3 regions of the Micromonospora sp. CPCC 206171 genome follow, and region 2 is predicted to be linked to each of the others. Evidence: riboswitches for the same ligand, from Rfam matches in the RefSeq annotation. Region 2 holds a riboswitch; each other region holds the start of a gene.
What was found. A riboswitch is a leader RNA that binds a small molecule or an ion and turns the genes downstream of it on or off. The one in region 2 is predicted to bind cyclic di-AMP.
Positions count from the first base shown of each region.

Region 1 (7,593 bases), on a different contig from region 2:
GCGAGCTCCTCCTCCGCCATGGTGATGGCGCCCTCGTGGTGGGCGATCATCATGGTCAGGAACTGCCGGTCGAACTCCCGGCCGGAGGCGTCCGCCAGCTTCGCCATGTCGGCGTCGGACATCATGCCCGGCATGCCGTGGTCGTGGTGGCCGCCGGTCGGGCTGCCGGACGGGACGGGCCGACCCCAGGCAGTGAGCCAGCCGGTCATGGTGGCGATCTCCGGCGCCTGGGCGGCCTTGATCTGTGCGGCGAGGTGCTTGACCTCCGGGTCCTCGGCACGGCTGTCGGCCAGCTCCGACATCCGCACCGCCTGCTGGTGGTGCGGGATCATCATCTGGGCGAACATCACGTCGGCGTCGCCGAACGTGGCGGACGCGCTCGCCGACGGGCCGGCGGGGGCTCCCGCGCCCGGCATGTCGTGGCCGGAGCCGGCCTGGTGGTCGTCGCCGGCGCAGGCGGCCAGGGCGAGAGTGGCGCTGAGAGCGACGCCGGCCAGGGCGGCACGGCGCGCAATGGTACGAGTGGACACGGTCGAAACCTTTCGGTGTGAATACGTACGCAGCGGACTTCGGACGCGGCGTGGCCGCGCCGGGGTGTCCTATCTGCGCAGCACCGACACCGTGGCGAGGCGAAGCCCGACCGGGCGGGGTGGCGGGGCGCGCGGCCCGCGCGACGGACCCGACGCATGGCGGGTGTGGACGGCCGGGCGGGCACGACCGAGCAGCAGCGTCGCCAGCAGCAGTGCCACCGTGAAGGCGCCGAGCACCGCCAGGCAGACACTCCAGCCACTCGGGGCACCGCCCGGCTGGTCGGCGGGGGCGGCCCGTCCGCAGCCGTCCCCGGCGCAGTCAGCCACCATCACCCCGCCGGCCTGGCCGGCGAACGACACCGGCCCGGCGCCGTGGGCGGCCGGGACCGTTTCGGGCGCGGCGCTGTGGGCGACCGGGACCGTTTCGGGTGCGGCGCTGTGGGCGACCGGGACCGCCTCGGGCAGGGTGGCCTGAACGACCATCAGCCGCTGCGACCCGGCGGCGGCGTGGCCGTCCGGGTGGGACGCGACGGAGTGCGTGCCGTGGCCGATGGTGTGCATGGCGGCCAGCCCGAGCAGGGTGCAGGCGAGCAGGAACAGCCGGGCCCACCACCCGGCCGGCCGCGCCGTCGCCGTCGCCGTTCGCACCCGACCACGCTAGCCCGATCCGGGCGGGGATCAGAGGCGTACCCGGCGCAACAGTTGGGCGTTGAGCGCGACGACGATCGTCGAGGCGGACATCAGCGCTGCGGCGAGCGCCGGACTGAGCGCCACCCCCGCGAAGGCCAGCACGCCGGCCGCCAGCGGCAGCGCCACCACGTTGTAGCCGGCCGCCCAGGCGAGGTTCTGCCGCATCTTCCGGTACGCCGCCCGACTCAGCCGGACCACCCCGGCGACCCCGCGCGGGTCGGAGGAGGCCAGCACCACCCCGGCCGACTCGATCGCCACGTCGGTGCCCGCCCCGATCGCGATCCCCACGTCTGCCCGGGCCAGCGCCGGCGCGTCGTTGACCCCGTCACCGACCATCGCCACCCGCAGCCCCCGGCGTTGCAGCGCGGTCACCTTGCGATCCTTGTCGGCGGGCAGCACCTCGGCGAAGACCTCGTCGACGCCGGGCCGGAAGCCGAGGTCCGCGGCGACCGCCTCGGCCACCGTCCGGGCGTCCCCGGTGATCATCGCGATGCTGCGGACCCCCTCGGCACGCAGTTCCGCGATCGCCTCCCGGGCCTCGGGGCGTACCTCGTCGGCGAGGGCGAGCAGGCCGAGGACGGTGTCCGGCAGGCGGACCAGGTGCAGCACCGCCGCGCCGCGCCCCGCCCAGCGCCGGGCCGCCGACTCCAGCGCCCCGGGCAGCTCCAGCCCCTGCTCGCGCAGGAGCGCGGGGCCACCGACCGCGTACGGCGTACCGTCGATGTCGGCCCGGACGCCGCGCCCCGGCAGCGAGCGAAAGCCGGCGGCCGGGGCCGGGCCGCCGCGCTCGGCGGCGGCCGCGACGATCGCCCGGGCCAGCGGGTGTTCGCTGTCCGCCTCGACCCCGGCGGCGAGCCGCAGCACCTCGTCCTCGCCGGTCCCCGGCGCGGCGGCCACCCCGACCACGGCGTGCTCGCCCCTGGTGAGGGTGCCGGTCTTGTCGAAGAGCACCACGTCGACGGTGCGCATCCGTTCCAGCGCGAGCCGGTCGCGGACCAGCACGCCGGAGCGGGCGGCCAGCGCGGTGGAGAGCGCGATCACCAGTGGAATGGCCAGGCCGAGCGCGTGCGGGCAGGCGATCACCAGCACCGTCACGGTCCGCACCACGGCCTCGTCCCGCTCGCCCAGCGCGGTCCACCCCACGACGGTCAGCACGGCGGTGGCGGTGGCGACGTAGAAGAGCCAGGCGGCGAAGCGGTCCGCCAGCGCCTGCGCCCGCCCGCCGGACTGCTGCGCCTGCGTCACGAGGCGCTGGATGCCGGCGAGGGTGGTCTGGTCGCCGACCGCCTCCACCCGGACCCGGATCGCCGAGTCGGTGGCGACGGTGCCGGCCACCACCCGGTCCCCGACCGCCCGGGAGACCGGGCGGGACTCGCCGGTGACCATCGACTCGTCCAGCTCGGCGGCCCCGTCGATGATCCGCCCGTCGGCCGGCACCCGGCCACCGGGGCGGACCAGCACCACGTCGGCCACCCGCAGGCCGCTCACCGGCACCCGTTCGGTGCCGCCCTGCGGCCCGACCCGCTCGGCGTCGTCGGGGAGCAGCGCGGCCAGCGCCGCGAGCGCACCCCGCGCCTGCCCGACGGCCTTCATCTCCTGCCAGTGCCCGAGCAGCATGATGGTGACCAGGGCGGCCAACTCCCACCAGAAGTCCAGCTCGAAGGCGCCGAGGCTGGTGGCGAGCGACGCGGCGTACGCGACGGTGATCGCCATCCCGATCAGCAGCATCATGCCCGGGGCCCGGTCGCGCACCTCGCGCACCGCGCCGACGAGGAACGGCCAGCCGCCCCACCAGAAGACCACCGAGCCGAGCACCGGCCCGACCAGGGACCGGCCGGGGAACTCCAGCGGGTAGCCGAACCACTCCATCACCATGTGGCTGGTGGCGACCACGGGCAGGGTCAGCGCCAGGCAGAACCAGAACCGACGGCGGAACATCTCCGGGTCGTGGCCGGCGTGCCGGTCGTGCCCCCGGTGCCGGCCCGGCCCCGGGGACCCGGCCGGTCCGGCGTGCTGGTCCATGCCCCCACGATGCCCGGTGGGCGCGCTGCCGATGGCCCGAACCGGGCGGACCCGCACCGAACCTGGCTACGATTCTCCGGCCATGACTCGCCATCCGCCGCAGCTGCCGCCCGCCCGCGTACCGCGCCGGGCTCGGCTGCCGTGGGCGACCGCCCGGGCGGGTCGCCACGCCGGGCGACCGCACCGTCCGGTCACGCTGGGTGACCTCGCCGGCACCCAGGGGCCACACCGGGGTACGCGGCTCGCCACGCGCGTTGCGCCGGTGAACCGACCGGCCGGCTGACACGTACCCCGCCCTGGATCGTTGGGAGACTCGCAATGGGCGCCGACCACACCCGTCCCGCTCCGTCCACCCCACCGGGGGTGCGACGGATCCTCGTCGCGACGGTGGTCCCGCTGTTCGTCGTCACGGTGATCGCCGCCCTGGTGCTGTGGCCGCGCGACTCGCGGCAGGCCGACGTCGGCGCCGAGCCGGCGCGCCACCACGGCACGGTGACCCGGGTGGTGACCGAACCCTGCCCGCCGACGCCGGAGGCGCCGCCCGGCGCGGCCGAGGGCCCGTGCGGGACCGTGACGGTCCGGGTCGAGCAGGGCCCGGACAGCGGCCAGCAGGTGGAGACGCCGGTGCCCGCCGGCCCGGGCGCGCCCACCGTGGCGGTCGGCGACGAGGTGGTGCTGGTCCAGCTCGCCGACCCGGCCGACCCCACCGCCACCAGCTACCAGATCGCCGAACACCAACGCGGCAAGCCCCTGGTGTGGCTGGTGGCGCTCTTCGCGGCGGCGATCGTGGCGTTCGGCCGGCTGCGCGGGCTGGCCGCGCTGGCCGGGCTCGGCGCCAGCTTCGCCATCCTGCTGGCCTTCGTCGTACCCGGCATCGCGGCGGGCGGCTCGCCGCTGCTGATCGCGATCACCGGCTCGGCGCTGATCATGTTCGTGGTGCTGTACCTGACCCACGGGATCACCGCGCAGACCTCGGTGGCGGTCCTCGGCACGCTCGGCAGCCTGGTGCTGACCGGACTCCTCGGCAGCCTGGCCACCGCTGCCGCCCACCTGACCGGGTTCGGCAGCGAGGAGGCCACCACGCTGTCGATGTACCAGCGCGACGTCGACCTGCACGGGCTGCTGCTGGCCGGCATCATCATCGGCTCGCTCGGCGTGCTCGACGACGTCACCGTCACCCAGGCCGCCACCGTCACCGAGCTGGCGCACGCCAACCCCGGACTGTCCCGGACGCAGCTCTACCGGGCCGCCACCCGGGTCGGCCGGGCGCACATCGCCTCCACGGTGAACACCATCGTGCTCGCGTACGCGGGCGCGTCGCTGCCGCTGCTGCTCCTGCTCACCGCCGACAGCCGGCCGGTGAGCCAGATCCTCACCAGCGAGTTCCTGGCCCAGGAGATCGTCCGCAGCGCGGTGGCGACGCTCGGCCTGGTCGCCGCCGTACCGCTGACCACCGCGCTGGCCGCGCTGGTCGCCACCGCCGGTCGTGGCCCGGCCGACGAGCCCGCCCGGGACAACGGGCCGGCACCCACGCCCCGCCCCTCCGCCGACCGGGACACGGCGCTCGAGGCGCTGAGCGCGTCGCGTCCCGGCCGACCGTCCACCCCGGCCCCCGCACGGTGGCCCGACCCGGAAAGGAGCACGGACACCGCATGGTGAGACTCCGCAGCGTGACCGACGCCGACGCGGAACCTGACGAACGCGTCACTCGTCACGCATCGCTACGACGAAATAACGCTTTTAGTCGGGTTCTGGACGTAGATCCCCGGTACGACTCTCGGGTAACCTCGCTGCCGGTCACCGCCGAAGGCGCGCAGCGGCGCCTGCGGTGCCGCCGCCCAATCGCCGCGAGGCGAACCGGGGAACCAGGTACATGGGGTGAATCCGCGCGAGCGGTAGGGGCCACTTCCGTCCCGAACCCGTCAGCTAACCCGGTCGGCGGTCGACGGAAGGGAACACTGTGACGGCACCCCTGCGCCGCTGGTTGACTCCGGTGGTGGCCGTGTTCGCCGCTCTGGCCATCCTCGGCGGTCCGACAGCCGCGATCGCCGCGCCCTCGACCCCCACCCCCTCCGGGCACGAGGAGGACGACGAGCCCAAGCTGCTCACCGACGTCATCGAGCTGCGCAACCGCGAGTATTCCAAGGCCAAGACGCAGCTGGAGAAGTCCAAGAAGCGCCAGCAGCAGCTCGGGCTGGAGGTGCGGCGCGCGCAGGACGAGCTGGCGGCGTTGCAGCCGACGGTCTCGCAGCTCGCGGCGCAGTCGTACCGGACCGGCCGGATCGGCGCGGTGGCGATGCTGTTGGAGAGCGACGCCCCCGACTCGTTCGTCCGGCGCGCCGCCGCCCTGGACGAGCTGAACATGGTCAACGCGCAGAAGCTGGCCAAGGTCACCGCCGCCAAGAACCGCGCGGAGCAGGCCAAGCTGGCGCTGGACGCCGAGGTGCGCGAGCAGCAGAAGCTCACCAACGACATGGCCCGGGAGAGCCGGGAGGCCGAGAAGGCCCTCCAGCTGGTCGGCGGCCGGGGCTTCACCGGCGGCCTGGTCGACGCGACCTCGCCGGTCGCCCGGATCGGCCCCGGCCGAACCGCGGACGGCGGCTGGCGTCCCGAGTCGCGCACCGAGGACGACCCGACGACCTCCGGCACCATCACGCCGCGCACCCTGCACGCGTACAAGGAGGTCCGGCGGGCCGGCTTCAACCGGTTCGCGGGCTGCTACCGGCCCGGTGGGCCGTGGGAGCACCCGAAGGGCAAGGCCTGCGACTGGTCGTTGCAGCGGAGCGGCTTCGCGCCCTGGCACAACAACGACACCCGGATGTACGGCAACAACCTCGCCGCGTTCCTGATCCGCAACGCCGACCGGCTCGGCATCTACTACGTGATCTGGAACCGGCAGATCTGGTTCCCGGCCACCGGGTGGAAGTCGTACAGCGGACCGTCGAACCACACCGACCACGTGCACATGTCGATGCTTTGACGTTCTCCCCGCCCTAAAGGACGGGGATTCCCTCCGCGCTGCGCGTGGAACAGCGCGCAGCGCGCGGGCGGATTCCTGCTTCTCGGCGCGGTGCCGGCACGGGTGCCGGTCTTACCTGCGCTCCACAGGCGTTTAGGCTCTCGGCGCGTCCCGCCGCGAGCACGTTGATGGCCGCGTTGACGTCCCGGTCGTGGACCGCACCGCAGGGGCAGGTCCACGACCGGACGTTGAGCGGCTTGGGTCCGTCGGGCCGGCCGCACTCCGAGCACGTCTGCGACGTGGGCGCGAACCGGTCGATCTTTGCGAAGGTGCGCCCGTACCGGGCGGCCTTGTACTGCAGCATCGCGGTGAAGCCGGCCCAGCCGGCGTCGTGCACCGACTTCGCCAGGCGGGTCCGGGCAAGGCCGCTAACGCACAGGTCCTCGACGTACACCGCTTGGTTGTCGCGGATGATCTGGGTCGAGAGCTTGTGCTGCCAGTCTCGCCGGGTGTCAGCCACCCGGGCGTGCGCCTTCGCCACCGTGACGACGGCCTTCTTGCGGTTGTTGCTGCCCCGCTGCTTACGCGACAGCGCCTGCTGCAACCGGCGCAGCCTGCGAGCGGCTCGGCGCAGGAATCGTGGCGCCGCGACCTTCGTGCCGTCGGACAGGACCGCGAAGTGGGTCAGACCCAGGTCGATGCCCACCTCGGCGTCGGCCGGCGGCAGCGGCTCGTCGGCAGCCTGGACGACGAACGAGGCGAAGTACCGGCCGGCCGAGTCCTTGATGATCGTCACCGAACTGGGCGCGGCGGGTAGCACCCGCGACCACCGCACCGCCAGATCACCAATCTTCGGCAGCCGCAGCCGACCGTTGTCCAACACCTTGAATCGGGCGTTGGCGGTGAATCGAATCGCCTGCCGGTTATCCTTACGCGACCGAAAACGCGGCGGAGCCACCCGCCCCCTGCGCTTCCCCGATAGAGATGCGAAGAAGTTGCGGTACGCCACGTTCAGGTCCGCGAGGGCCTGCTGCAACACCACCGCCGACACCTCGCCCAGCCACGCCCGCTCCGGCGTCGTCTTCGCCTCGGTAATCACCCGCTTGGACAGCTCCCCGTCCGACACGTACGGCAGCCCGACCTCGCGGGCCTGCTGCCGGACGCGCAGCCCGTCGTTGAACACCACCCGCGCGCACCCGAACGCCCGCGCCAGCGCTTCCCGCTGACCCGACGTCGGATAGACGCGATAGTTGTACCGCAGCTGCACATCGGACAGCCTCGCAGTGGCCTACGACAGAGAATGCAACGTGCGTACTGGCAGGCATTGCGTTTCCGCCATGCACGCCCACTTATTCACAACCGGCCAGGCTAGAGCACCCTCGGGCCTAGACG
Region 1 is NZ_JBAKHT010000016.1:66,000-73,592, forward strand. It holds gene V6U89_RS19015 (DUF305 domain-containing protein) at 1-530, opposite strand, end outside; gene V6U89_RS19020 (hypothetical protein) at 600-1,178, opposite strand; gene V6U89_RS19025 (heavy metal translocating P-type ATPase) at 1,209-3,242, opposite strand; gene V6U89_RS19030 (YibE/F family protein) at 3,561-4,901, shown strand; cyclic di-AMP (ydaO/yuaA leader) riboswitch at 5,068-5,198, shown strand; gene V6U89_RS19035 (coiled-coil domain-containing protein) at 5,203-6,222, shown strand; gene V6U89_RS19040 (RNA-guided endonuclease InsQ/TnpB family protein) at 6,236-7,468, opposite strand.
Region 1: another riboswitch for cyclic di-AMP. It lies ahead of V6U89_RS19035 (coiled-coil domain-containing protein); the one in region 2 lies ahead of V6U89_RS09375 (coiled-coil domain-containing protein).

Region 2 (7,593 bases):
CGAATCTTCTCACCACCACGGTTGGCGTGGTGTCATGACGGGTAGCCGGTGTTACCGCCGGGTTAACCCGGTATGAGGGGACCGGACGGCCCGGGGGAGGTCACGATGTCGGAGCAGCAGCAGGTACGGCTTCCCGACGACGTGATCCTGCACGTGGAGGTGACCGGGCCGGCGGACGCCGAGGTCACCGTGATCATGCTGCACGGCTGGACGCTGGACGGGCGGGCCTGGCACCGGCAGCTCGCCGACCTGACGGCCCGCTTCGGCCCGCGGGTCCGGGTGGTGACCTACGACGCCCGCGGGCACGGCCGGTCCAGCTGCATGGCCCTGCGCACGGCGACCCTGGCCCAGCTCGGCGACGACCTCGCCGCGGTGGTCGACGCGGTGGCCCCGACGGGCCGGGTCGTGCTGGTCGGGCACTCGATGGGCGGGATGACCGTGATGGAGTACGCCCACCGTCACCCCGAGCACTTCGCCGCCCGGACCGCCGGGCTGGTCTTCGTCTCGACCACCGCCGAGGGGCACACGCACACGGTCTACGGCCTGTCGCCGCGCATCGCCCGGCTGATCCGGATCGCCGAGACCACCGGCGCCGGGGTGCTGGCCCGCTGCGGCTCCTGGCGCCCGCCACGGGCGCTGCTGCGCGCACTGCGCCCGAGCATCCGTTGGATGCTCTTCGGCGACCGCTGCGACCCGTCCGACATCCGCCTGGTCACCTCGGCGGTGGCCCGCGCCTCGCTGCGCTCGATCGGCGGGTTCCGCGCCTCGATCGGCGCCCAGCACCGGCTGGAGACGCTGGCCGAGCTGGCCCACCTGCCGGCGGCGGCGCTGGTCGGCGACCGGGACCGGCTCACCCCGCCGCCCTGCGCGGAGTCGATCACCGCCGCGCTGCCGGTGACCGAGCTGACCGTCTGCCCGGGCGCCGGGCACATGCTGATGATGGAGCGCCCGGACGAGGTGAACGCCGCGCTGGCCGGGGTGCTGGACCGGGTGCTGGCCGGCGCGCCGCAGATCGGCGCGACCGAGATCGGCGCCACGGAGATCAGCGCGAGGGTGATCAGCGCCGCCGGGCCGGCGAGGACGGGCCCGGCCGGGCCGACGACGACGGGCGCGACGGAGCCGGTTCCGGCCGGCTGAGCGGCCGGTGGAGGGTGGCGGACGTCGCGGGACGCGGCATGGCCGCGAAGGGGGGTGGCAGGCTGCCCGTACCCTCATTCCGCCTGGCGTGCGCCCGCGCCCGGCCGCCGCCGTCGCACAGGAGCCGTCACGTTGACCGACCAGACCACCCTGGAGCAGGAGATCGCCGCCGAGCAGCGGCATCTCGACCGGGTGTACGCCCGCCTGGCCGAACTGCGCCGCTCGGCGGCGCAGGCCGAGAAGGAGGGCTACCGGCTGGCCCGGGTGGGCAACTTCGGCGCGCTGGTCGAGCGGGACGCGATGGTGTTCCACGCCGCCCAGCGGCGGTACGTGCTGGACGCCGAGCACGAGGGGCTGGTCTTCGGCCGGCTCGACCTGCGGACCGGCCAGGTGCTGCACGTCGGACGGCTCGGCGTACGGGGCGAGAACGCCGAGACGCTGGTGGTCGACTGGCGCGCCCCGGCCGCCGCCGCGTTCTACCAGGCGACCCCCGCCGAGCCGCTGGGCGTGGTCCGACGGCGCACCATCCAGTCGTCCGCCGAGAAGGTCACCCGGATCGAGGACGACCTGCTCGACCCGGAGTCGGCGCCGGCCGAGATGGCGGTGGTCGGTGACGGGGCCCTGCTGGCGACCCTGTCCCGGGCGACCGGCCGGGGCATGCGCGACATCGTGGCGACCATCCAGCGGGAGCAGGACGAGGCGATCCGCTCCCCCGGCTCCGGGGTCACCATCGTCTCCGGCGGCCCGGGCACCGGCAAGACGGCGGTCGCGCTGCACCGCGCGGCGTACCTGCTCTATTCCGACCGCAGCCGGTACGCCGGCGGCGGCATCCTGGTGGTCGGCCCGTCCTCGGTCTTCGTGGAGTACATCGCCTCGGTGCTGCCCTCGCTCGGCGAGGAGACCGCCACGCTGCACTCGCTGGGCTCGCTCTTCCCGGGCATGTCGGCGACCCGGACCGATCCGCCGGAGGTGGCGGCGGTGAAGGGCTCGCTGCGGATGCGGAAGGTGCTGGAGCGGGCGGTACGCGACGCGGTGCCGGACGGGCCGGACGAGCTGCGCCTGCTCTACCGGGGCGAGCTGCTCCGGCTGGAGCGCCGCGAGCTGGACGGCGTCCGGGACCGGGCGCTGTCCCGGGGCGCGCGGCGCAACGAGGTACGCCGGGTCGCCTTCGACGCGGTGCTCGCGGCGCTGTACGCCCAGGCCCGCCGGCTGGGCGTCACCCGGCTGCCGGAGCAGCGCGCCTTCGAGGACGAGATCATCGACCGGCCGGAGTTCCGCGAGTTCCTCAAGGCGTGGTGGCCCCGGCTGCACCCGCGGCACGTGCTGGGCTGGCTGGCCCGGCCGGAGCGGCTGCGCCGGTACGCCGGTGGCATCCTGTCCCGGGCGGAGACCGCGCTGCTGGTCGAGGCGTACCGGGTGCTGGACGCGCAGGGGCTGACGGTGGCCGACATCGCCCTGCTCGACGAGCTGGACGCGCTGCTGGGCAAGCCGGTGCGGCCGGCCCGGGCCAAGCGTGACCCGTACCAGCTGGCCGGCGGCGTGCGCGAGCTGAGCACGTTCGCCGACCGGCAGCGGGCCGCCCGGGCGGCGGCCCGGGAACGCCCGGAGGATTACCGCGACTACGCGCACGTGGTGGTGGACGAGTCGCAGGACGTCTCGCCGATGCAGTGGCGGATGATCGGCCGGCGCGGCCGGCTCGCCTCCTGGACGGTGGTGGGCGACCCGGCGCAGACCGCCTGGACCGGTGACCCGCAGGAGCTGGACCGGGCCCGGGACCAGGCGCTGGGCCGGCGGCGGCGGCACCGCTTCGCGTTGACCACGAACTACCGCAACTCGGCGGAGATCTTCGCGGTGGCGGCGGCGGAGATCCGCCGGCTCTACCCCGACCTGGAGCTGCCGACGGCGGTCCGCTCCACCGGCGTGGAGCCGGTCGCGCTGACCGTCGCCGCCGACCGCCTGCCGGCGGCGACCGTGCAGGCCGTCGAGGCACTGCTCACCGAGGTGGAGGGCACGGTCGGCGTGATCACGCCGGTGCCGCGCCGCGACGAGGTGGCCGGCTGGCTGAGCGGGCGCGGCGGCTCCCGGCTCCAGGTGGTGACCAGCCTTCAGGCCAAGGGCATGGAGTACGACGGCGTCGTGCTCATCTCCCCGCGCGAGATCCGCGCCGATCCCGGCTCGGGCGTGCGCACCCTCTACGTCGCCCTCTCCCGCGCCACCCAGCGCCTCACCACCATCGACCCCACCCCCTAACCCCCCGAGCCCGCACTTTCAGAGAAAGAGGGGCCTCCGCGCGCGGAACAGCCACGCTTTCTCTGAAAGTGCGGCTCGCGCAGGGTGGGTATGGGGGTTGGTTGCATACATAGCTATGTGAGCATAGGTTGGGTTCGAGTCGTCGGGGCGACGGAGGGTGTGGGCGTGGGCGCAGGTCATGACCACCACGGGTCGGTCGCGAACGCGGCGCACCGCCACCGGGGGCGGCTCTGGGCGGCCTCCGCGCTGCTCGCCGCGCTGATGGTGGTCGAGGCCGTCGCCGCGTTCGGCACCGGCTCGCTGGCCCTGCTCTCCGACGCCGGGCACATGTTCACCGACGTGCTCGGCATCGGCATGGCGCTGGCCGCCATCACCGCCATCCGGCACGGCGACCGGGACCCGCAGCGCACCTTCGGGCTCTACCGGCTGGAGGTGCTGGCCGCGCTCGCCAACGCCGTCCTGCTCAGCGGGGTGGCGATCTACGTGCTGATCGAGGCGGTCCGCCGGTTCGGCGATCCGCCGGAGGTGCGCACCGGGCCGATGCTGGCGGTGGCGGTGCTCGGCCTGCTGGCCAACCTCGTCGCGTTCGCGCTGCTGCGCGCGGGGGCGCAGGAGAGCATCAACCTGCGCGGAGCGTACCTGGAGGTGCTCGGCGACCTGCTCGGCTCACTGGGCGTGATCGGGGCCGCGCTGCTCATCGCCGGCACCGGCTGGTGGTGGGCCGACCCGGCCGTGGCGGTCGCGATCGGCCTGTTCATCCTCCCCCGCACCTGGCGGCTCGGCCGCGCGGCGGTGCGCATCCTGGTCCAGGCCGCCCCGGAGCATCTCCAGGTGACCGCCGTGCACGACCGGCTGACCGCCGTCCCCGGCGTCGCCGAGGTGCACGACCTGCACGTCTGGACGCTCACCTCCGGCATGGAGGTCGCCTCCGCCCACCTCACCATGGTCCCCGGCGCCGAGGTCGGCACGGTGCTCGCCGCCGCCCGCACCGCCCTGCACGAGGACTTCCACATCGAGCACGCCACCCTCCAGATCGAGCCGGGGGCCGCCCCCGGCGCCTGCGGGCAGGTCGAGTGGTGACGAAATCGGACACCTATTGTCCAGTTATGTCACCTACACCGCGATTCACTCCAGTACCCTCAGTCACGAAACGGGCGGGTGTCACACCCGTACCGGTAGGCTCGGTCCCGGCCTCCGCCAGGCGGCACCCTCCGGTGCCGGCGGTGGCCGCCGCCTAATCGCCTGCCAGGGCGAGCCGGGGAACCATGTTCGTGGGGTGCATCCGCGTCAGCGGTAGGGATCTTCCGTCCCGAACCCGTCAGCTAACCCGGTCGGCGGCTGACGGAAGGACATGTTCATGCACGTACGACGTACCACCGCACGGCTGGCGGCCGCGGTCGTCGCGGCACTCGCCCTCGGCGTGTCGTCCGCGCCCGTCCCGGCGACCGCCGCTCCCCCCGCCACCCGGCTCGCCGCCGCCCCCGGCGACCCCGAGGGCGGCACCCCGGCGCTGCGGGCCCAGCTCGACGCGGCCAGCAAGGGCTGGATCGACGCCAAGGCCGCGCTGGAACGCTCCACCAAGCGGCAGCAGGAACTCAACAACCAGCTCAAGACGATGGAGTCGGAGCTGACCGTCCGGCAGGGCAAGGTCGGCGAGATCGCCGGCGTGGCGTACCGGACCGGGCGGCTCGGGCCGGTGTCGGCGCTGCTCAACAGCTCCAGCCCCGAAGGCTTCCTGGACCGGGCGGCGGCGCTGGAGACGGTCGCTTCCCACGAGGACCGGGAGCTGCGCAACCTGATCCGGACCCGTGACGACGCCACCCGCACCCGGGCCGCGCTCGACCAGGAGCTCGTCGAGCAGCGCAAGCAGGTCGCGGTGATGGCCAAGCGCAAGCAGCAGGCCGAGCGGGCCCTGGCGGTGGCCGCGGCCGACAAGCCCGCCGCCAGCGCCGGCGGCGGCTCCAACCCGGGTACCTCCACCGCCAACGCCAAGGCGGCGCCGCGCAACCCCGACGGCTCCTGGCCGTCGGAATCCTGCAGCGTCAACGATCCCACCCCGGCCAACGGCTGCATCACCCCGCGCATGCTCAACGCGCTGCGGCAGGCCCAGGCGGCCGGCTTCACCCGGTACGTCTCCTGCTACCGCCCCAGCGGCTCCGGCGAGCACCCCAAGGGCCGGGCCTGCGACTTCGCGGCGCAGAAGAGCGGCTTCGGCGGCGACGCGACCGGCGGTGACCGGACGTACGGCAACAACCTGGCCGCGTACTTCATCCGCAACGCCGACCGGCTCGCCGTGCTCTACGTGATCTGGTATCGGCAGATCTGGCTGCCCAGCAGCGGGTGGAAGTCGTACAGCGGGGCCGGCGGGGACCCGTCCAGCGACCACACCAACCACGTGCACCTGTCGGTCTACTGACCGACCGGCGGCGGGGCCCGTCCGACGCGGACGGGCCCCGCCGTACGCGCGCCGACGTACCCGGGATGTCGTCGACCGGCCCACGACGCGGCGCGACGGCCGGGCGAGCATCGAGGCATGACCCGACTCTCCCCCGACGGCCGCAAGACCCTGCTCACCCTGCACCTGGTGACCGCACTGGGCTGGCTCGGCGCGGACCTCGTGCTGCTCACCCTCGGCATCGCCGGGCTGCGCGGCGCCGACCCGGGGGTGGTCTACCCGGCGGCGGCGCTGGTGGCGACCTGGCTCTTCGCGCCGCTGAGCGTGCTGGTCTGGGTGATCGGCGTGACCAGCGCCCTGCTGACCCCCTGGGGCCTGCTGCGCTGGCGCTGGGTGGTGGTCAAGCTGGTGCTCACCACGGTGATGATCGGCCTGGTGCTGTTCGCGCTGACGCCGAACCTGCGCGCCGCCGCCGGACCGGACGCGACCGCACACCAGCGCCTCGACGTGGTGGTCGCCCCGGCGGTCTCCACCGGCCTGCTGGTCACCATGACCGTCATCTCCACCTGGAAGCCGTGGGGCCGCAACCGCCGAGCCGTCCCACCGCCGCGCCGGACGGCGGCGACGCCCGCCGGCCGCTGAGTGGACGGAGCGTCAGTTCGGGACCGGTCCGCCGTCGGCCTTCCGGTCCAGCACCGCGCCGAGCCGGCTGGCCAGGCCCAGGTGCGCGGCGCGGGCCTGGCGGAACGCGTACCCGAACAGCGGCGCCGGCGCGGAGAGGGTGATCTCCACGTCGATCCGCAGCACGTCGCCCTCCTCCTGGAGCCGGGTGTGGTTGCGCACCGTCGTGCCGGGCTGCTGCCGGGCCACCGTGACGATCTCGTCGTCGGAGACCACCAGGACGTCGGCCTGGTAGGTGACCGGGAACCGCAGCGGCCCCAGCTCCAGCCGGTCGGTGATGGCGTAGCTGGCCCGCGCGCCCGGACGGGTCGGCAGCCGGCGCACCCGGACGATCAGCGGATGCAGCTCCCCCTGCCGGGCCGGATCGCTCAACAGCGCCACCGCGTCCGCCCGTGAGCAGCGCGCCTGCACCGTGTAGCTGAACGACTCGCGCCGGACCACTCCGCCCTCCACCCCTCGTCGGTCGCACGATCGTCCCGTACGACGGCCGGGCTGGCAATCGCAGGCGGCATGACGGTGCCCCGGCGGGGAATCCACTCGGTTCCGGCGACGTGGCGGGGTCCGCGGGCGCGCGTCACCGCCACCTCGGCGACATGGCGTGGCTGCCGGCGTCAGGCGCCGGGGAGGACCTCGGGGGTCGGGGCCGCGGCGCCGGCGAAGTAGGGCTCCGGCGCGCCGAAGAGGCCGAGCAGGCCGGTGACCCAGAGCTGGCGGTGGACGAACCGGCTGGGCTCGGTGACCACCAGCTTGACGCCGCTGACCTCGGCCGTCTGGAACCCGGCGACCATCGCGCTGATGCCGACCGAGTCGATGAAGGTGACGAGTCGCATGTTCAGCTCGATCCGGGACGGACGGCCCTTCGCGAGCACCTCGGCGATCGCCTCCCGCACCTCGTACGCGGTGTCGACGTCGATCTCCCCTCGCGGAGCGATCTCCATGACACCACCCGGCAGAACCGACTTCACGATCGACAGGCTCACGCGAGCACCTCCACTCGCCCGTCCACGGGCGCCTCATCAGTACGCGGGCCGCGACCGAGAGTATTCCTCCGACGGCCTCGGTCGCCACCCCCCGGGATGAGCAATTCGCGGATCCGGACGGACCAGACCGCTCTACCCCGAATTGTTCCT
Region 2 is NZ_JBAKHT010000005.1:199,367-206,959, reverse strand. It holds partial or broken gene V6U89_RS09390 (alpha/beta fold hydrolase) at 106-1,002, shown strand; gene V6U89_RS09385 (HelD family protein) at 1,270-3,387, shown strand; gene V6U89_RS09380 (cation diffusion facilitator family transporter) at 3,553-4,467, shown strand; cyclic di-AMP (ydaO/yuaA leader) riboswitch at 4,609-4,740, shown strand; gene V6U89_RS09375 (coiled-coil domain-containing protein) at 4,745-5,803, shown strand; gene V6U89_RS09370 (hypothetical protein) at 5,921-6,424, shown strand; gene V6U89_RS09365 (SRPBCC family protein) at 6,437-6,904, opposite strand; gene V6U89_RS09360 (STAS domain-containing protein) at 7,075-7,443, opposite strand.

Region 3 (7,593 bases), on a different contig from region 2:
AAACCGTCAACTCCTCCCAGCCGACCAACCGGAGGATTTCCTGATCGAGGTCGGCGAGGGTGGTCAGCGCGGCCTGGATATCGGCTACGCCCACGGTCGCGTCGGCACCGGACGATCCCGGCTCCTGCAGAAGACCGGCGTCGGTGATCGGTAGTACGTCCGGCGCGGCTCTCCGCGCTCGCCATTCGTTCGCAAGCAGGCGCCGAGCCACCCCGTACAGCCAGGGCAGGCTGCGGTCCGGAACCTCGCGGCGGCGCCGCCAGGCGATGACGAACACCTCCTGGGCGAGTTCAGCCGCCGCGTTCAGATCGGCAAGCCGACGCTGGCCGTACCTGACGACCTGTCCGTACTCGGCGGCGTAGACCGTGGTGAACCAATCCTCATCGCGTTCTCCCGGTGGACCCATCCAAAACTCCCGCCTTGTTGACGACCTCTCACCCTGGCTTGTGTCGCCACCGGTCCGATGATTACCGCGAACAACCCACCATTCCGCACGCACCGAACAACTCCCGCAAAGCAACAGCTCCGCCGGACCGGCCTTCGCCGCCCGGCCCGGGTGCCCCGTGCGCCCCGCTGCTGGGGCGGCAGTTCGGCGACGATCGCCGCGGTCTCGCGCGCGAGGGCGGGTTCGGGTGGACGGCCCCTAGCGAGGAGCTGTTTCGTTTCCACCTCGCGCAGGTACGCGAGCTCGGCGGCAATCTGTTGGGTCGCAGGCTTTACGAGACCATGCTGGTGTGGGAGACGGATCCGTCGATGCGCGACACCGAGCTCGGGCCGCGTTCGCCGACGTCTGGTGCGCTCTCCCGAAGGTCGTCTTCAGCCGCATCCTCCACAGCGTTCAGGGCAATGCCCGGCTCGCCGTGGCGTCGGTGGCCGAGGAGGTCGCTGCGGCGCTCGACGTGACTGACAGGGACGTCTCGATCGGCGGCGCCGGCCTGGCTGCGGCGGCGATCAGCCTCGGCCTCGTCGACGAGCTGCGGATGTTCCGCTACCCGGTCGTCGTCGGTGGCGGCACGCCCTTCCTGCCGCCGGTCACCGAAGACGTTCGGCTGGACCTGGTCGAGACCAGGACGTTCGGCTCGCGCGTGATCTTCGAGCGCTTACGGCCGCGCCCGCGATGAGTCGGACTGACACCACCGTGTCATCAGCGCCTCCCCGGACCGGATATTCGCTGCGCTGACCGACTCCGACGCCCTTGCCGTGTGGCTACCGCCCGACGGATGACCGGTTCGAGCACTTCGAGCTGCGGGTCTGGACGGCGTGCCGCTGGCCGGCGTTACGGGCCCCACGCACCGCAACGCGCGTCCGTCAGCTGATGTACGGCAGCGGGCGCGCGGAACGCGGCATGTGGGCGTGTCCCAAGGGGTTCCCGCGATCGGCCTTCTCCCAGGTGGCGTAATCGGCTTGTGCGGAGTGTCGAGGGTTGCTGAGGATTTCCTTTCGACGGCGACGTCATCGGCGTCACGGCCTTTTTGACGGCTACGGCCGCCAACGGGGACCAGCGCCCTTTCGGGCACTACCGGATCACCCGGACCGCCGACGGGAAGGCCATCGGTGGAATCGGTTTCAAGGGTCAGCCGGACGGCGGATGTGTCGAGGTCGGCTACGGCCTTGCCCCATCAGCCCGTGGTCACGGCTATGCAGTGGAGGCACTCGTCGCCCTGCTGAACGTCGCGGCCGATCACGGGCTGTCCCGAGTTGTCGCCGACACCACCGAGGACAACATCGCTTCCCAGCGGACCCTCGAACGTGCCGGGTTCCGCCACACAGGCACCAACGGTGACCTGTACCTGTACGAGGTACTCCTCGACACCCCTTCGCGACCGGCTCAGACGCGGTAGCCCGACCGCGGCCACTCAGTCGAGACAGAACTCGTTGCCCTCGACGTCCTGCATCACGAGGCACGACTCGTTGTCGCCATCGGCAGGCAGTAGTCGCACGCGTACCGCGCCGAGCGCGACCAGTCGTGCGCATTCGGCCTCAAGTGCGGCCAACCGCTCTTCACCCACGAGCCCGGTGCCGACCCGCACGTCAAGGTGCAGCCGATTCTTGACGACCTTGCCCTCGGGAACGCGCTGGAAGAACAGTCGCGGGCCCACCCCTGAGGGATCGATGCAGGCGAACGCTGCGCCCTGATGCTCCGGCGGCAGCGCGCGATCGAAGTCGTCCCAGGTAGCAAACCCCTCCGGTGGTGGCGGTACGACGTACCCCAACACCTCGCACCAGAAACGAGCGACACGCTCAGGTTCTGCGCAGTCGAAAGTGACTTGGATCTGCCTGACCGACGCCATCGGGCCACCATAGAGGCGGGGTCTTTCGTCGTCTCCACGGGCCCACCCCTGGCAATGAGGGGGATCCGTGCACCCGATGATCTACCAACACACCGCCCGCGAGCGAGACGAGCACATCGCCGACGCGCTCAGCTCCCAGATCAAGCAGAGCCAGGATCGGGCGCGTAGCGGGCACGACAAGCGCAGGAAGCGATAGCGACGACTGAGGCCCCAGCCAGGAACCGGTCCTGAGCTGGGGCCTTACGTTGGAGCGGGTGACGGGAATCGAACCCGCACTGTCAGCTTGGGAAGCTGATGTTCTGCCATTGAACTACACCCGCAGGCGGCACCACTGTACCTGAGGTGACCGCCGCCGTGCACCCAGGTACCCCCCGGGCACGCCGGCGCCCCCGCCACCGTGACCGATCTTGGACTCAACGCATTCACGTAGAGCTAAAAGTTTCACAGCGGCAACATATGACCGTTCTCAAATCTGTCGATCGGTTGTAACGTCACCCCCACGTTCTCGACCACGGTGTGACATACCCCCTGTCACGCCGCCAGAAAGAGGTGGGCCCATGGGACTCCGTCCCAACCTGCTGACCCGGCGTGCCGCCGGTGTCGCGTCGACGACCCTCGCGCTGCTGCTCAGCACCGCCGCGGTAGGCGTCGTCCCCGCTGCTTCCGCCTTCTCGGCCGCCCCGAGCGAGGCCTGCGCCGAGCCCGCCGACGTCCACTCGGACGCTCGGATCAAGAAGGGCGGGATCGCCAAGCACGAACCCAACGAGCTGACCGCCAAGCAGGTCCGCGAGCGCGAGGCCGACCTGGCCACCGCGCTGCGCGAGCGGGCGAGCTTCCGGGCCGGCGCCCAGGCCGCCGCTCCGCTGGCCAGCGTCACCATCCCGGTCGTCGTGCACGTGATCCAGCGCGACAGCACCCGGGCCGGCGGCAACATCCCGGACTCGATGATCACCTCGCAGATCAGCGTGCTGAACCAGGCCTACGCCGGTGCCACCGGCGGCGCGGCCACGGCCTTCGGCTTCCAGCTGACGAAGATCAACCGGGTGACCAACCCGGCGTGGTACCCGATCGTGCAGGGCTCGTCGGCCGAGCGGTCGATGAAGACCTCCCTGCGCGAGGGCGGCAAGAACACGCTCAACATCTACCTGGGCGAGCTGAGCGACGACCTGCTCGGCTGGGCGACCTTCCCGCAGCGGAAGCTGAACAGCATGGACGGCGTGGTCGTGCTGAGCGAGTCGCTGCCGGGCGGTACCGCCGCCAACTACAACCAGGGCGACACCGGCACCCACGAGGTCGGCCACTGGCTGAACCTCTACCACACCTTCCAGGGTGGATGCTCCGGCTCGGGTGACAGCGTCAGCGACACCCCGGCCGAGGCCTCGCCGGCGTTCCAGTGCCCGACCGGGCGGGACACCTGCACCACGGCCGGCCTGGACCCGATCACCAACTTCATGGACTACACGTACGACTCGTGCATGTACCAGTTCACCCCTGGTCAGGCGAGCCGCATGCTGACCGCGTGGAACGCGTACCGCGCGGCGTAACACCCCCAGCAGACGCCGATGCCGGCTCCGTCGCTCCGACGGGGCCGGCATCGGCGTCTCGGCGGTCAGGCGGCGGGGCGGCGGGTGTCGAAACCGTGGCGGCCGCGGCGGGCCGGCCGCCGATCGGGTACGCCGGTGGCGTCGCCGCTGCGGCGGGCGGCGACCGGATCGAGCCAGACCTGGACGGCGGAGGACCCGTGGCCCTCGCCGGGCTGGCCGAGCCCGCCCTGGTCGCGGCGGGTCAGCATCGCCACGTCGACGCTGAACTCGAAGAGTCGCCAGTCGACCTGCGGCGCCGCCCGGCCGAGGCGAGCCACCCGGGCGACCCGGGCCGGGTCGGTGACCGGTTGCGCGCGACCGGCGACGTACGCCTCGTCGTCGGTCTCCTCCGGCGGGAACGAGTGCAACGCGTATCGCCCGTCGCGTTCGAGGTCGCGCCGCTTGGGCGAGTCGACGACGAAGCAGAACAGCCCCTCGTCGGTGATCACGGGGCAGACCGGGTGCACCCGGGGCCCACCGTCGGCGCGAACGGTGGCCAGGTAGCCGAAGCCCGGCCCGTACTGCTGCATGAGAAGGCGGATCCCGTCGGCGAGTCGGGGCTCGTCAGCGGCGAATTCGGACCAGGAAGCCATACGGACATCCTATCGAACATGTGTACGAACGCGTAGTCCGACACGCAGGTCACCCGGTCCGCTCGATATGGTGTGCCGATGCTGCTCTCCGACCGCGACCTGGTCTCCGAGATCAAGGCGGGCACGCTCGCGCTGGAGCCCTTCGAGCCCACGCTGGTACAGCCGTCCAGCATCGACGTGCGGCTCGACAAGCTCTTCCGCGTCTTCAACAACCACCTGTACACGCACATCGACCCGGCCATGCAGCAGGACGAGCTCACCTCGATGGTCGAGGTGCCGGAGGGCGAGCCGTTCGTGCTGCACCCTGGCGAGTTCGTGCTCGCCTCCACGCTGGAGGTCATCTCGCTGGGCGACCAGCTCGCCGGCCGACTGGAGGGCAAGTCCAGCCTGGGCCGGCTCGGCCTGCTCACCCACTCGACCGCCGGCTTCATCGACCCGGGCTTCTCCGGGCACGTGACGCTGGAGCTGTCGAACGTGGCGAACCTGCCGATCACGCTCTGGCCCGGGATGAAGATCGGCCAGCTCTGCATCTTCCGGCTCTCGTCCCCGGCCGAGCACCCGTACGGCTCCGCCGTCTACGGGTCGCGCTACCAGGGCCAGCGCGGGCCGACCCCGAGCCGTTCCTGGCAGAACTGGCGCACCTGGCCCACCCGCTGACGCCGGGCCGGGCCCCCGGCACCCCGGGAGCCCGGCGCGCACTCAGTCCGGCCGGCCGTAGCTGTTGACCGGCCCGTCGTCGACCCGCTTCATCTTGATTGGCTGGCCCGCCTGGGAGGCGTGCACCACCCAGCCGCCGCCGACGTACATGCCGACGTGGTGCAGGTCGGCGTAGTAGAAGACCAGGTCGCCCGGGCGCAGGTCGGCCCGGCTCACCCGGGCGGTCACCTGGCGCTGCTGGCGGGCGTTGTGCGGCAGCGAGACACCGGCCTTCGCCCACGCCGCGAGCATCAGCCCGGAGCAGTCGTACGAGTTGGGACCCTCGGCACCCCAGACGTACGGCTTGCCGATCTGCGCGCAGGCGAACTTGACGGCCGTGCCGGCCGGGCCGCCGGGATAGCCGGCCGGGCACGGGGCCGGGCGCAGCGCACCCCCGCCACCGTTGCCGTACACCTTGAGCCGCAGTTTCTGCAGCCGATCGATCTCGGCGTTGATCTGCTTCTTCTTCGCGGCGAGCTGGGCCTCGGTACGGGTCAGCTGAGCGACCATCTCGTCCAGCGGCGCCTTCTCCGCGGCCAGCTTGTCCCGCAGCTCCTTGACGGTCCGCACGTCGCGCTGCTGGCGCTGGGCGAACCGGTCGAGCATTTCGAGCTGGTCGACCAGTTCGGCGGGGGAGCTGCTGCCGAACAGGGCGTTGACGGCGGAGACGTTCTCCCCCTTGTACGCCTCGGCGGCGAGCCCGGTGACCTGGTTCATCGCGAGGTCGACCTGGAGTTGCAGCGGATCGATGCGCTTGGCCAGCGCGTCGGCCTGCCGGCGCTTGGCGGCCAGGTCCTGACGGGTGGCGTTGTGCTGCTCGATGATCGGTTCGAGCCTGTTCCAGTCCTGGTCGATCTGCCGCTCGATCTCGGCGACCGAGGGTTCGGCGTGGGCCGCCGTGGCAGCGCCGGTCAGTACGACGGCGGCACCGGCGAGGGCGGCAAGGACGGTGGTGAAGCGGGACCAGCGTGGGCGCGGCGCAGCCGTCAGCCGGGCGACCTGGGTCGACCCGTACGACGGTGGCCGCGGGGCATGGTGTGCCACCGGGCTCCGGGCTCCTTCTTCCGCGACCGCCTACCGGGTTAGCTGACGGGTTCGGGCGGGAAGGGAGCGCCCTACCGCAGTGGCTGCGGATTCACCCCGGCTTACCTGGGTCCCCGGCTCGCCCGCGGGCGACTCGGCGGTGCCGGCCACTGCCGCCCGGGTTGGACGGACCTGTCGCGGCCGACGAAGGACCAGAGTAGAGAGGACCGTTATCGATCCGCAACCCGCCATGCCGTGCCGGGTCCCGGATACGCGGAACCCCCGGTCGGTCGACCGGGGGTTCGCGGCGAGCTCGGGTCAGTTCGGTCGCCGGAAGCCGGCGACCGGCATGTAGTCGACGCTGGTGACCTGGACCGGTTTGCCGGTCCGTGGCGCGTGGACCATCAGCCCACTGCCCAGATAGAGACCCACATGGTGCAGGTCGCTGTAGAAGAAGACCAGATCACCGGGGCGCGCCTCGGAGCGCGGGATGGCCTTGCCCTCGTTCCACTGGGCGCCGGTGTGGTGGGTCAGGTAGATGCCGGCGGCCTTGTAGGCGTACTGGGTGAGGCCGGAGCAGTCGAACGAGTCCGGCCCGTCGGCACCCCAGACGTACGGGTCGCCTACCTGCTGGCAGGCCACCCGGATGGCGGTCTGCGCGGCGGAACTCACCACGCCCTTGACGGTCGGGCAGCCGGCCACCTTGACGACGGTCTTCGGCATCGACGCCTGGAGCCGCTTGATCTCGGAGTTGATCTGCGCCTTCTTGGCGGCCAGCTCCTTCTCCTGCTTGACCTCCGCGGCGATCAGCGCATCGAGCTTCTGCTTCTCGCCGTCGTACTTCTGCCGGGCGTCGATGACGACCTGGAGCTCCTTGCGCTCCTGCGCGGCGAGGCGGTCGAGGATGGTCAGCTGCTCGGTCAGGGTGCCCGGCTTGGCGCTGACCAGCAGCGCGCCGATGTCCTGCGAGGGGCCCGTCATGTAGTACCGGGAGGCGAGGTCGCCCACCCGGTTCATCGCCAGCTCGGTCTGCAGGGCCAGCGGCTGGATCTTCTTCTCCAGCTCCGCCGACTTCTTGCGGTTGACCTTGAGGTGCGCGCGGACCTTGTTGTACTGCTCGATGGTCGGCTCGAGCTGTTCCCACTGCTTGTCGATCGCCGCCTCGATCTCCTCCGGCGTGGGCGCGGCGTGCGCCGGCACGGCGAACATCCCGGCGCCGACGACCACGGCGGCGACCAATGTGAGCAGACGGCGGGCGACCCGGCGCAGGCCGGCGGGGTGAGTGGGCGGACGACCCTGGGCGTGACGATGAGGGGGCATGGTTGCCACCGGCACCGACTCCTTAGCGACCGACCGCCGGGCGCCTCGCTGAGGGGAAGACGGAGGCAGACGACCCACAGCGGTCGG
Region 3 is NZ_JBAKHT010000004.1:242,285-249,877, reverse strand. It holds gene V6U89_RS08250 (RNA polymerase sigma factor) at 1-406, opposite strand, end outside; gene V6U89_RS08245 (dihydrofolate reductase family protein) at 735-1,121, shown strand; gene V6U89_RS08240 (GNAT family N-acetyltransferase) at 1,473-1,841, shown strand; gene V6U89_RS08235 (VOC family protein) at 1,857-2,291, opposite strand; tRNA gene V6U89_RS08230 (tRNA-Gly) at 2,538-2,611, opposite strand; gene V6U89_RS08225 (zinc metalloprotease) at 2,849-3,835, shown strand; gene V6U89_RS08220 (pyridoxamine 5'-phosphate oxidase family protein) at 3,901-4,467, opposite strand; gene dcd (dCTP deaminase) at 4,546-5,124, shown strand; gene V6U89_RS08210 (C40 family peptidase) at 5,167-6,207, opposite strand; cyclic di-AMP (ydaO/yuaA leader) riboswitch at 6,220-6,356, opposite strand; gene V6U89_RS08205 (NlpC/P60 family protein) at 6,505-7,521, opposite strand.
Region 3: another riboswitch for cyclic di-AMP. It lies ahead of V6U89_RS08210 (C40 family peptidase); the one in region 2 lies ahead of V6U89_RS09375 (coiled-coil domain-containing protein).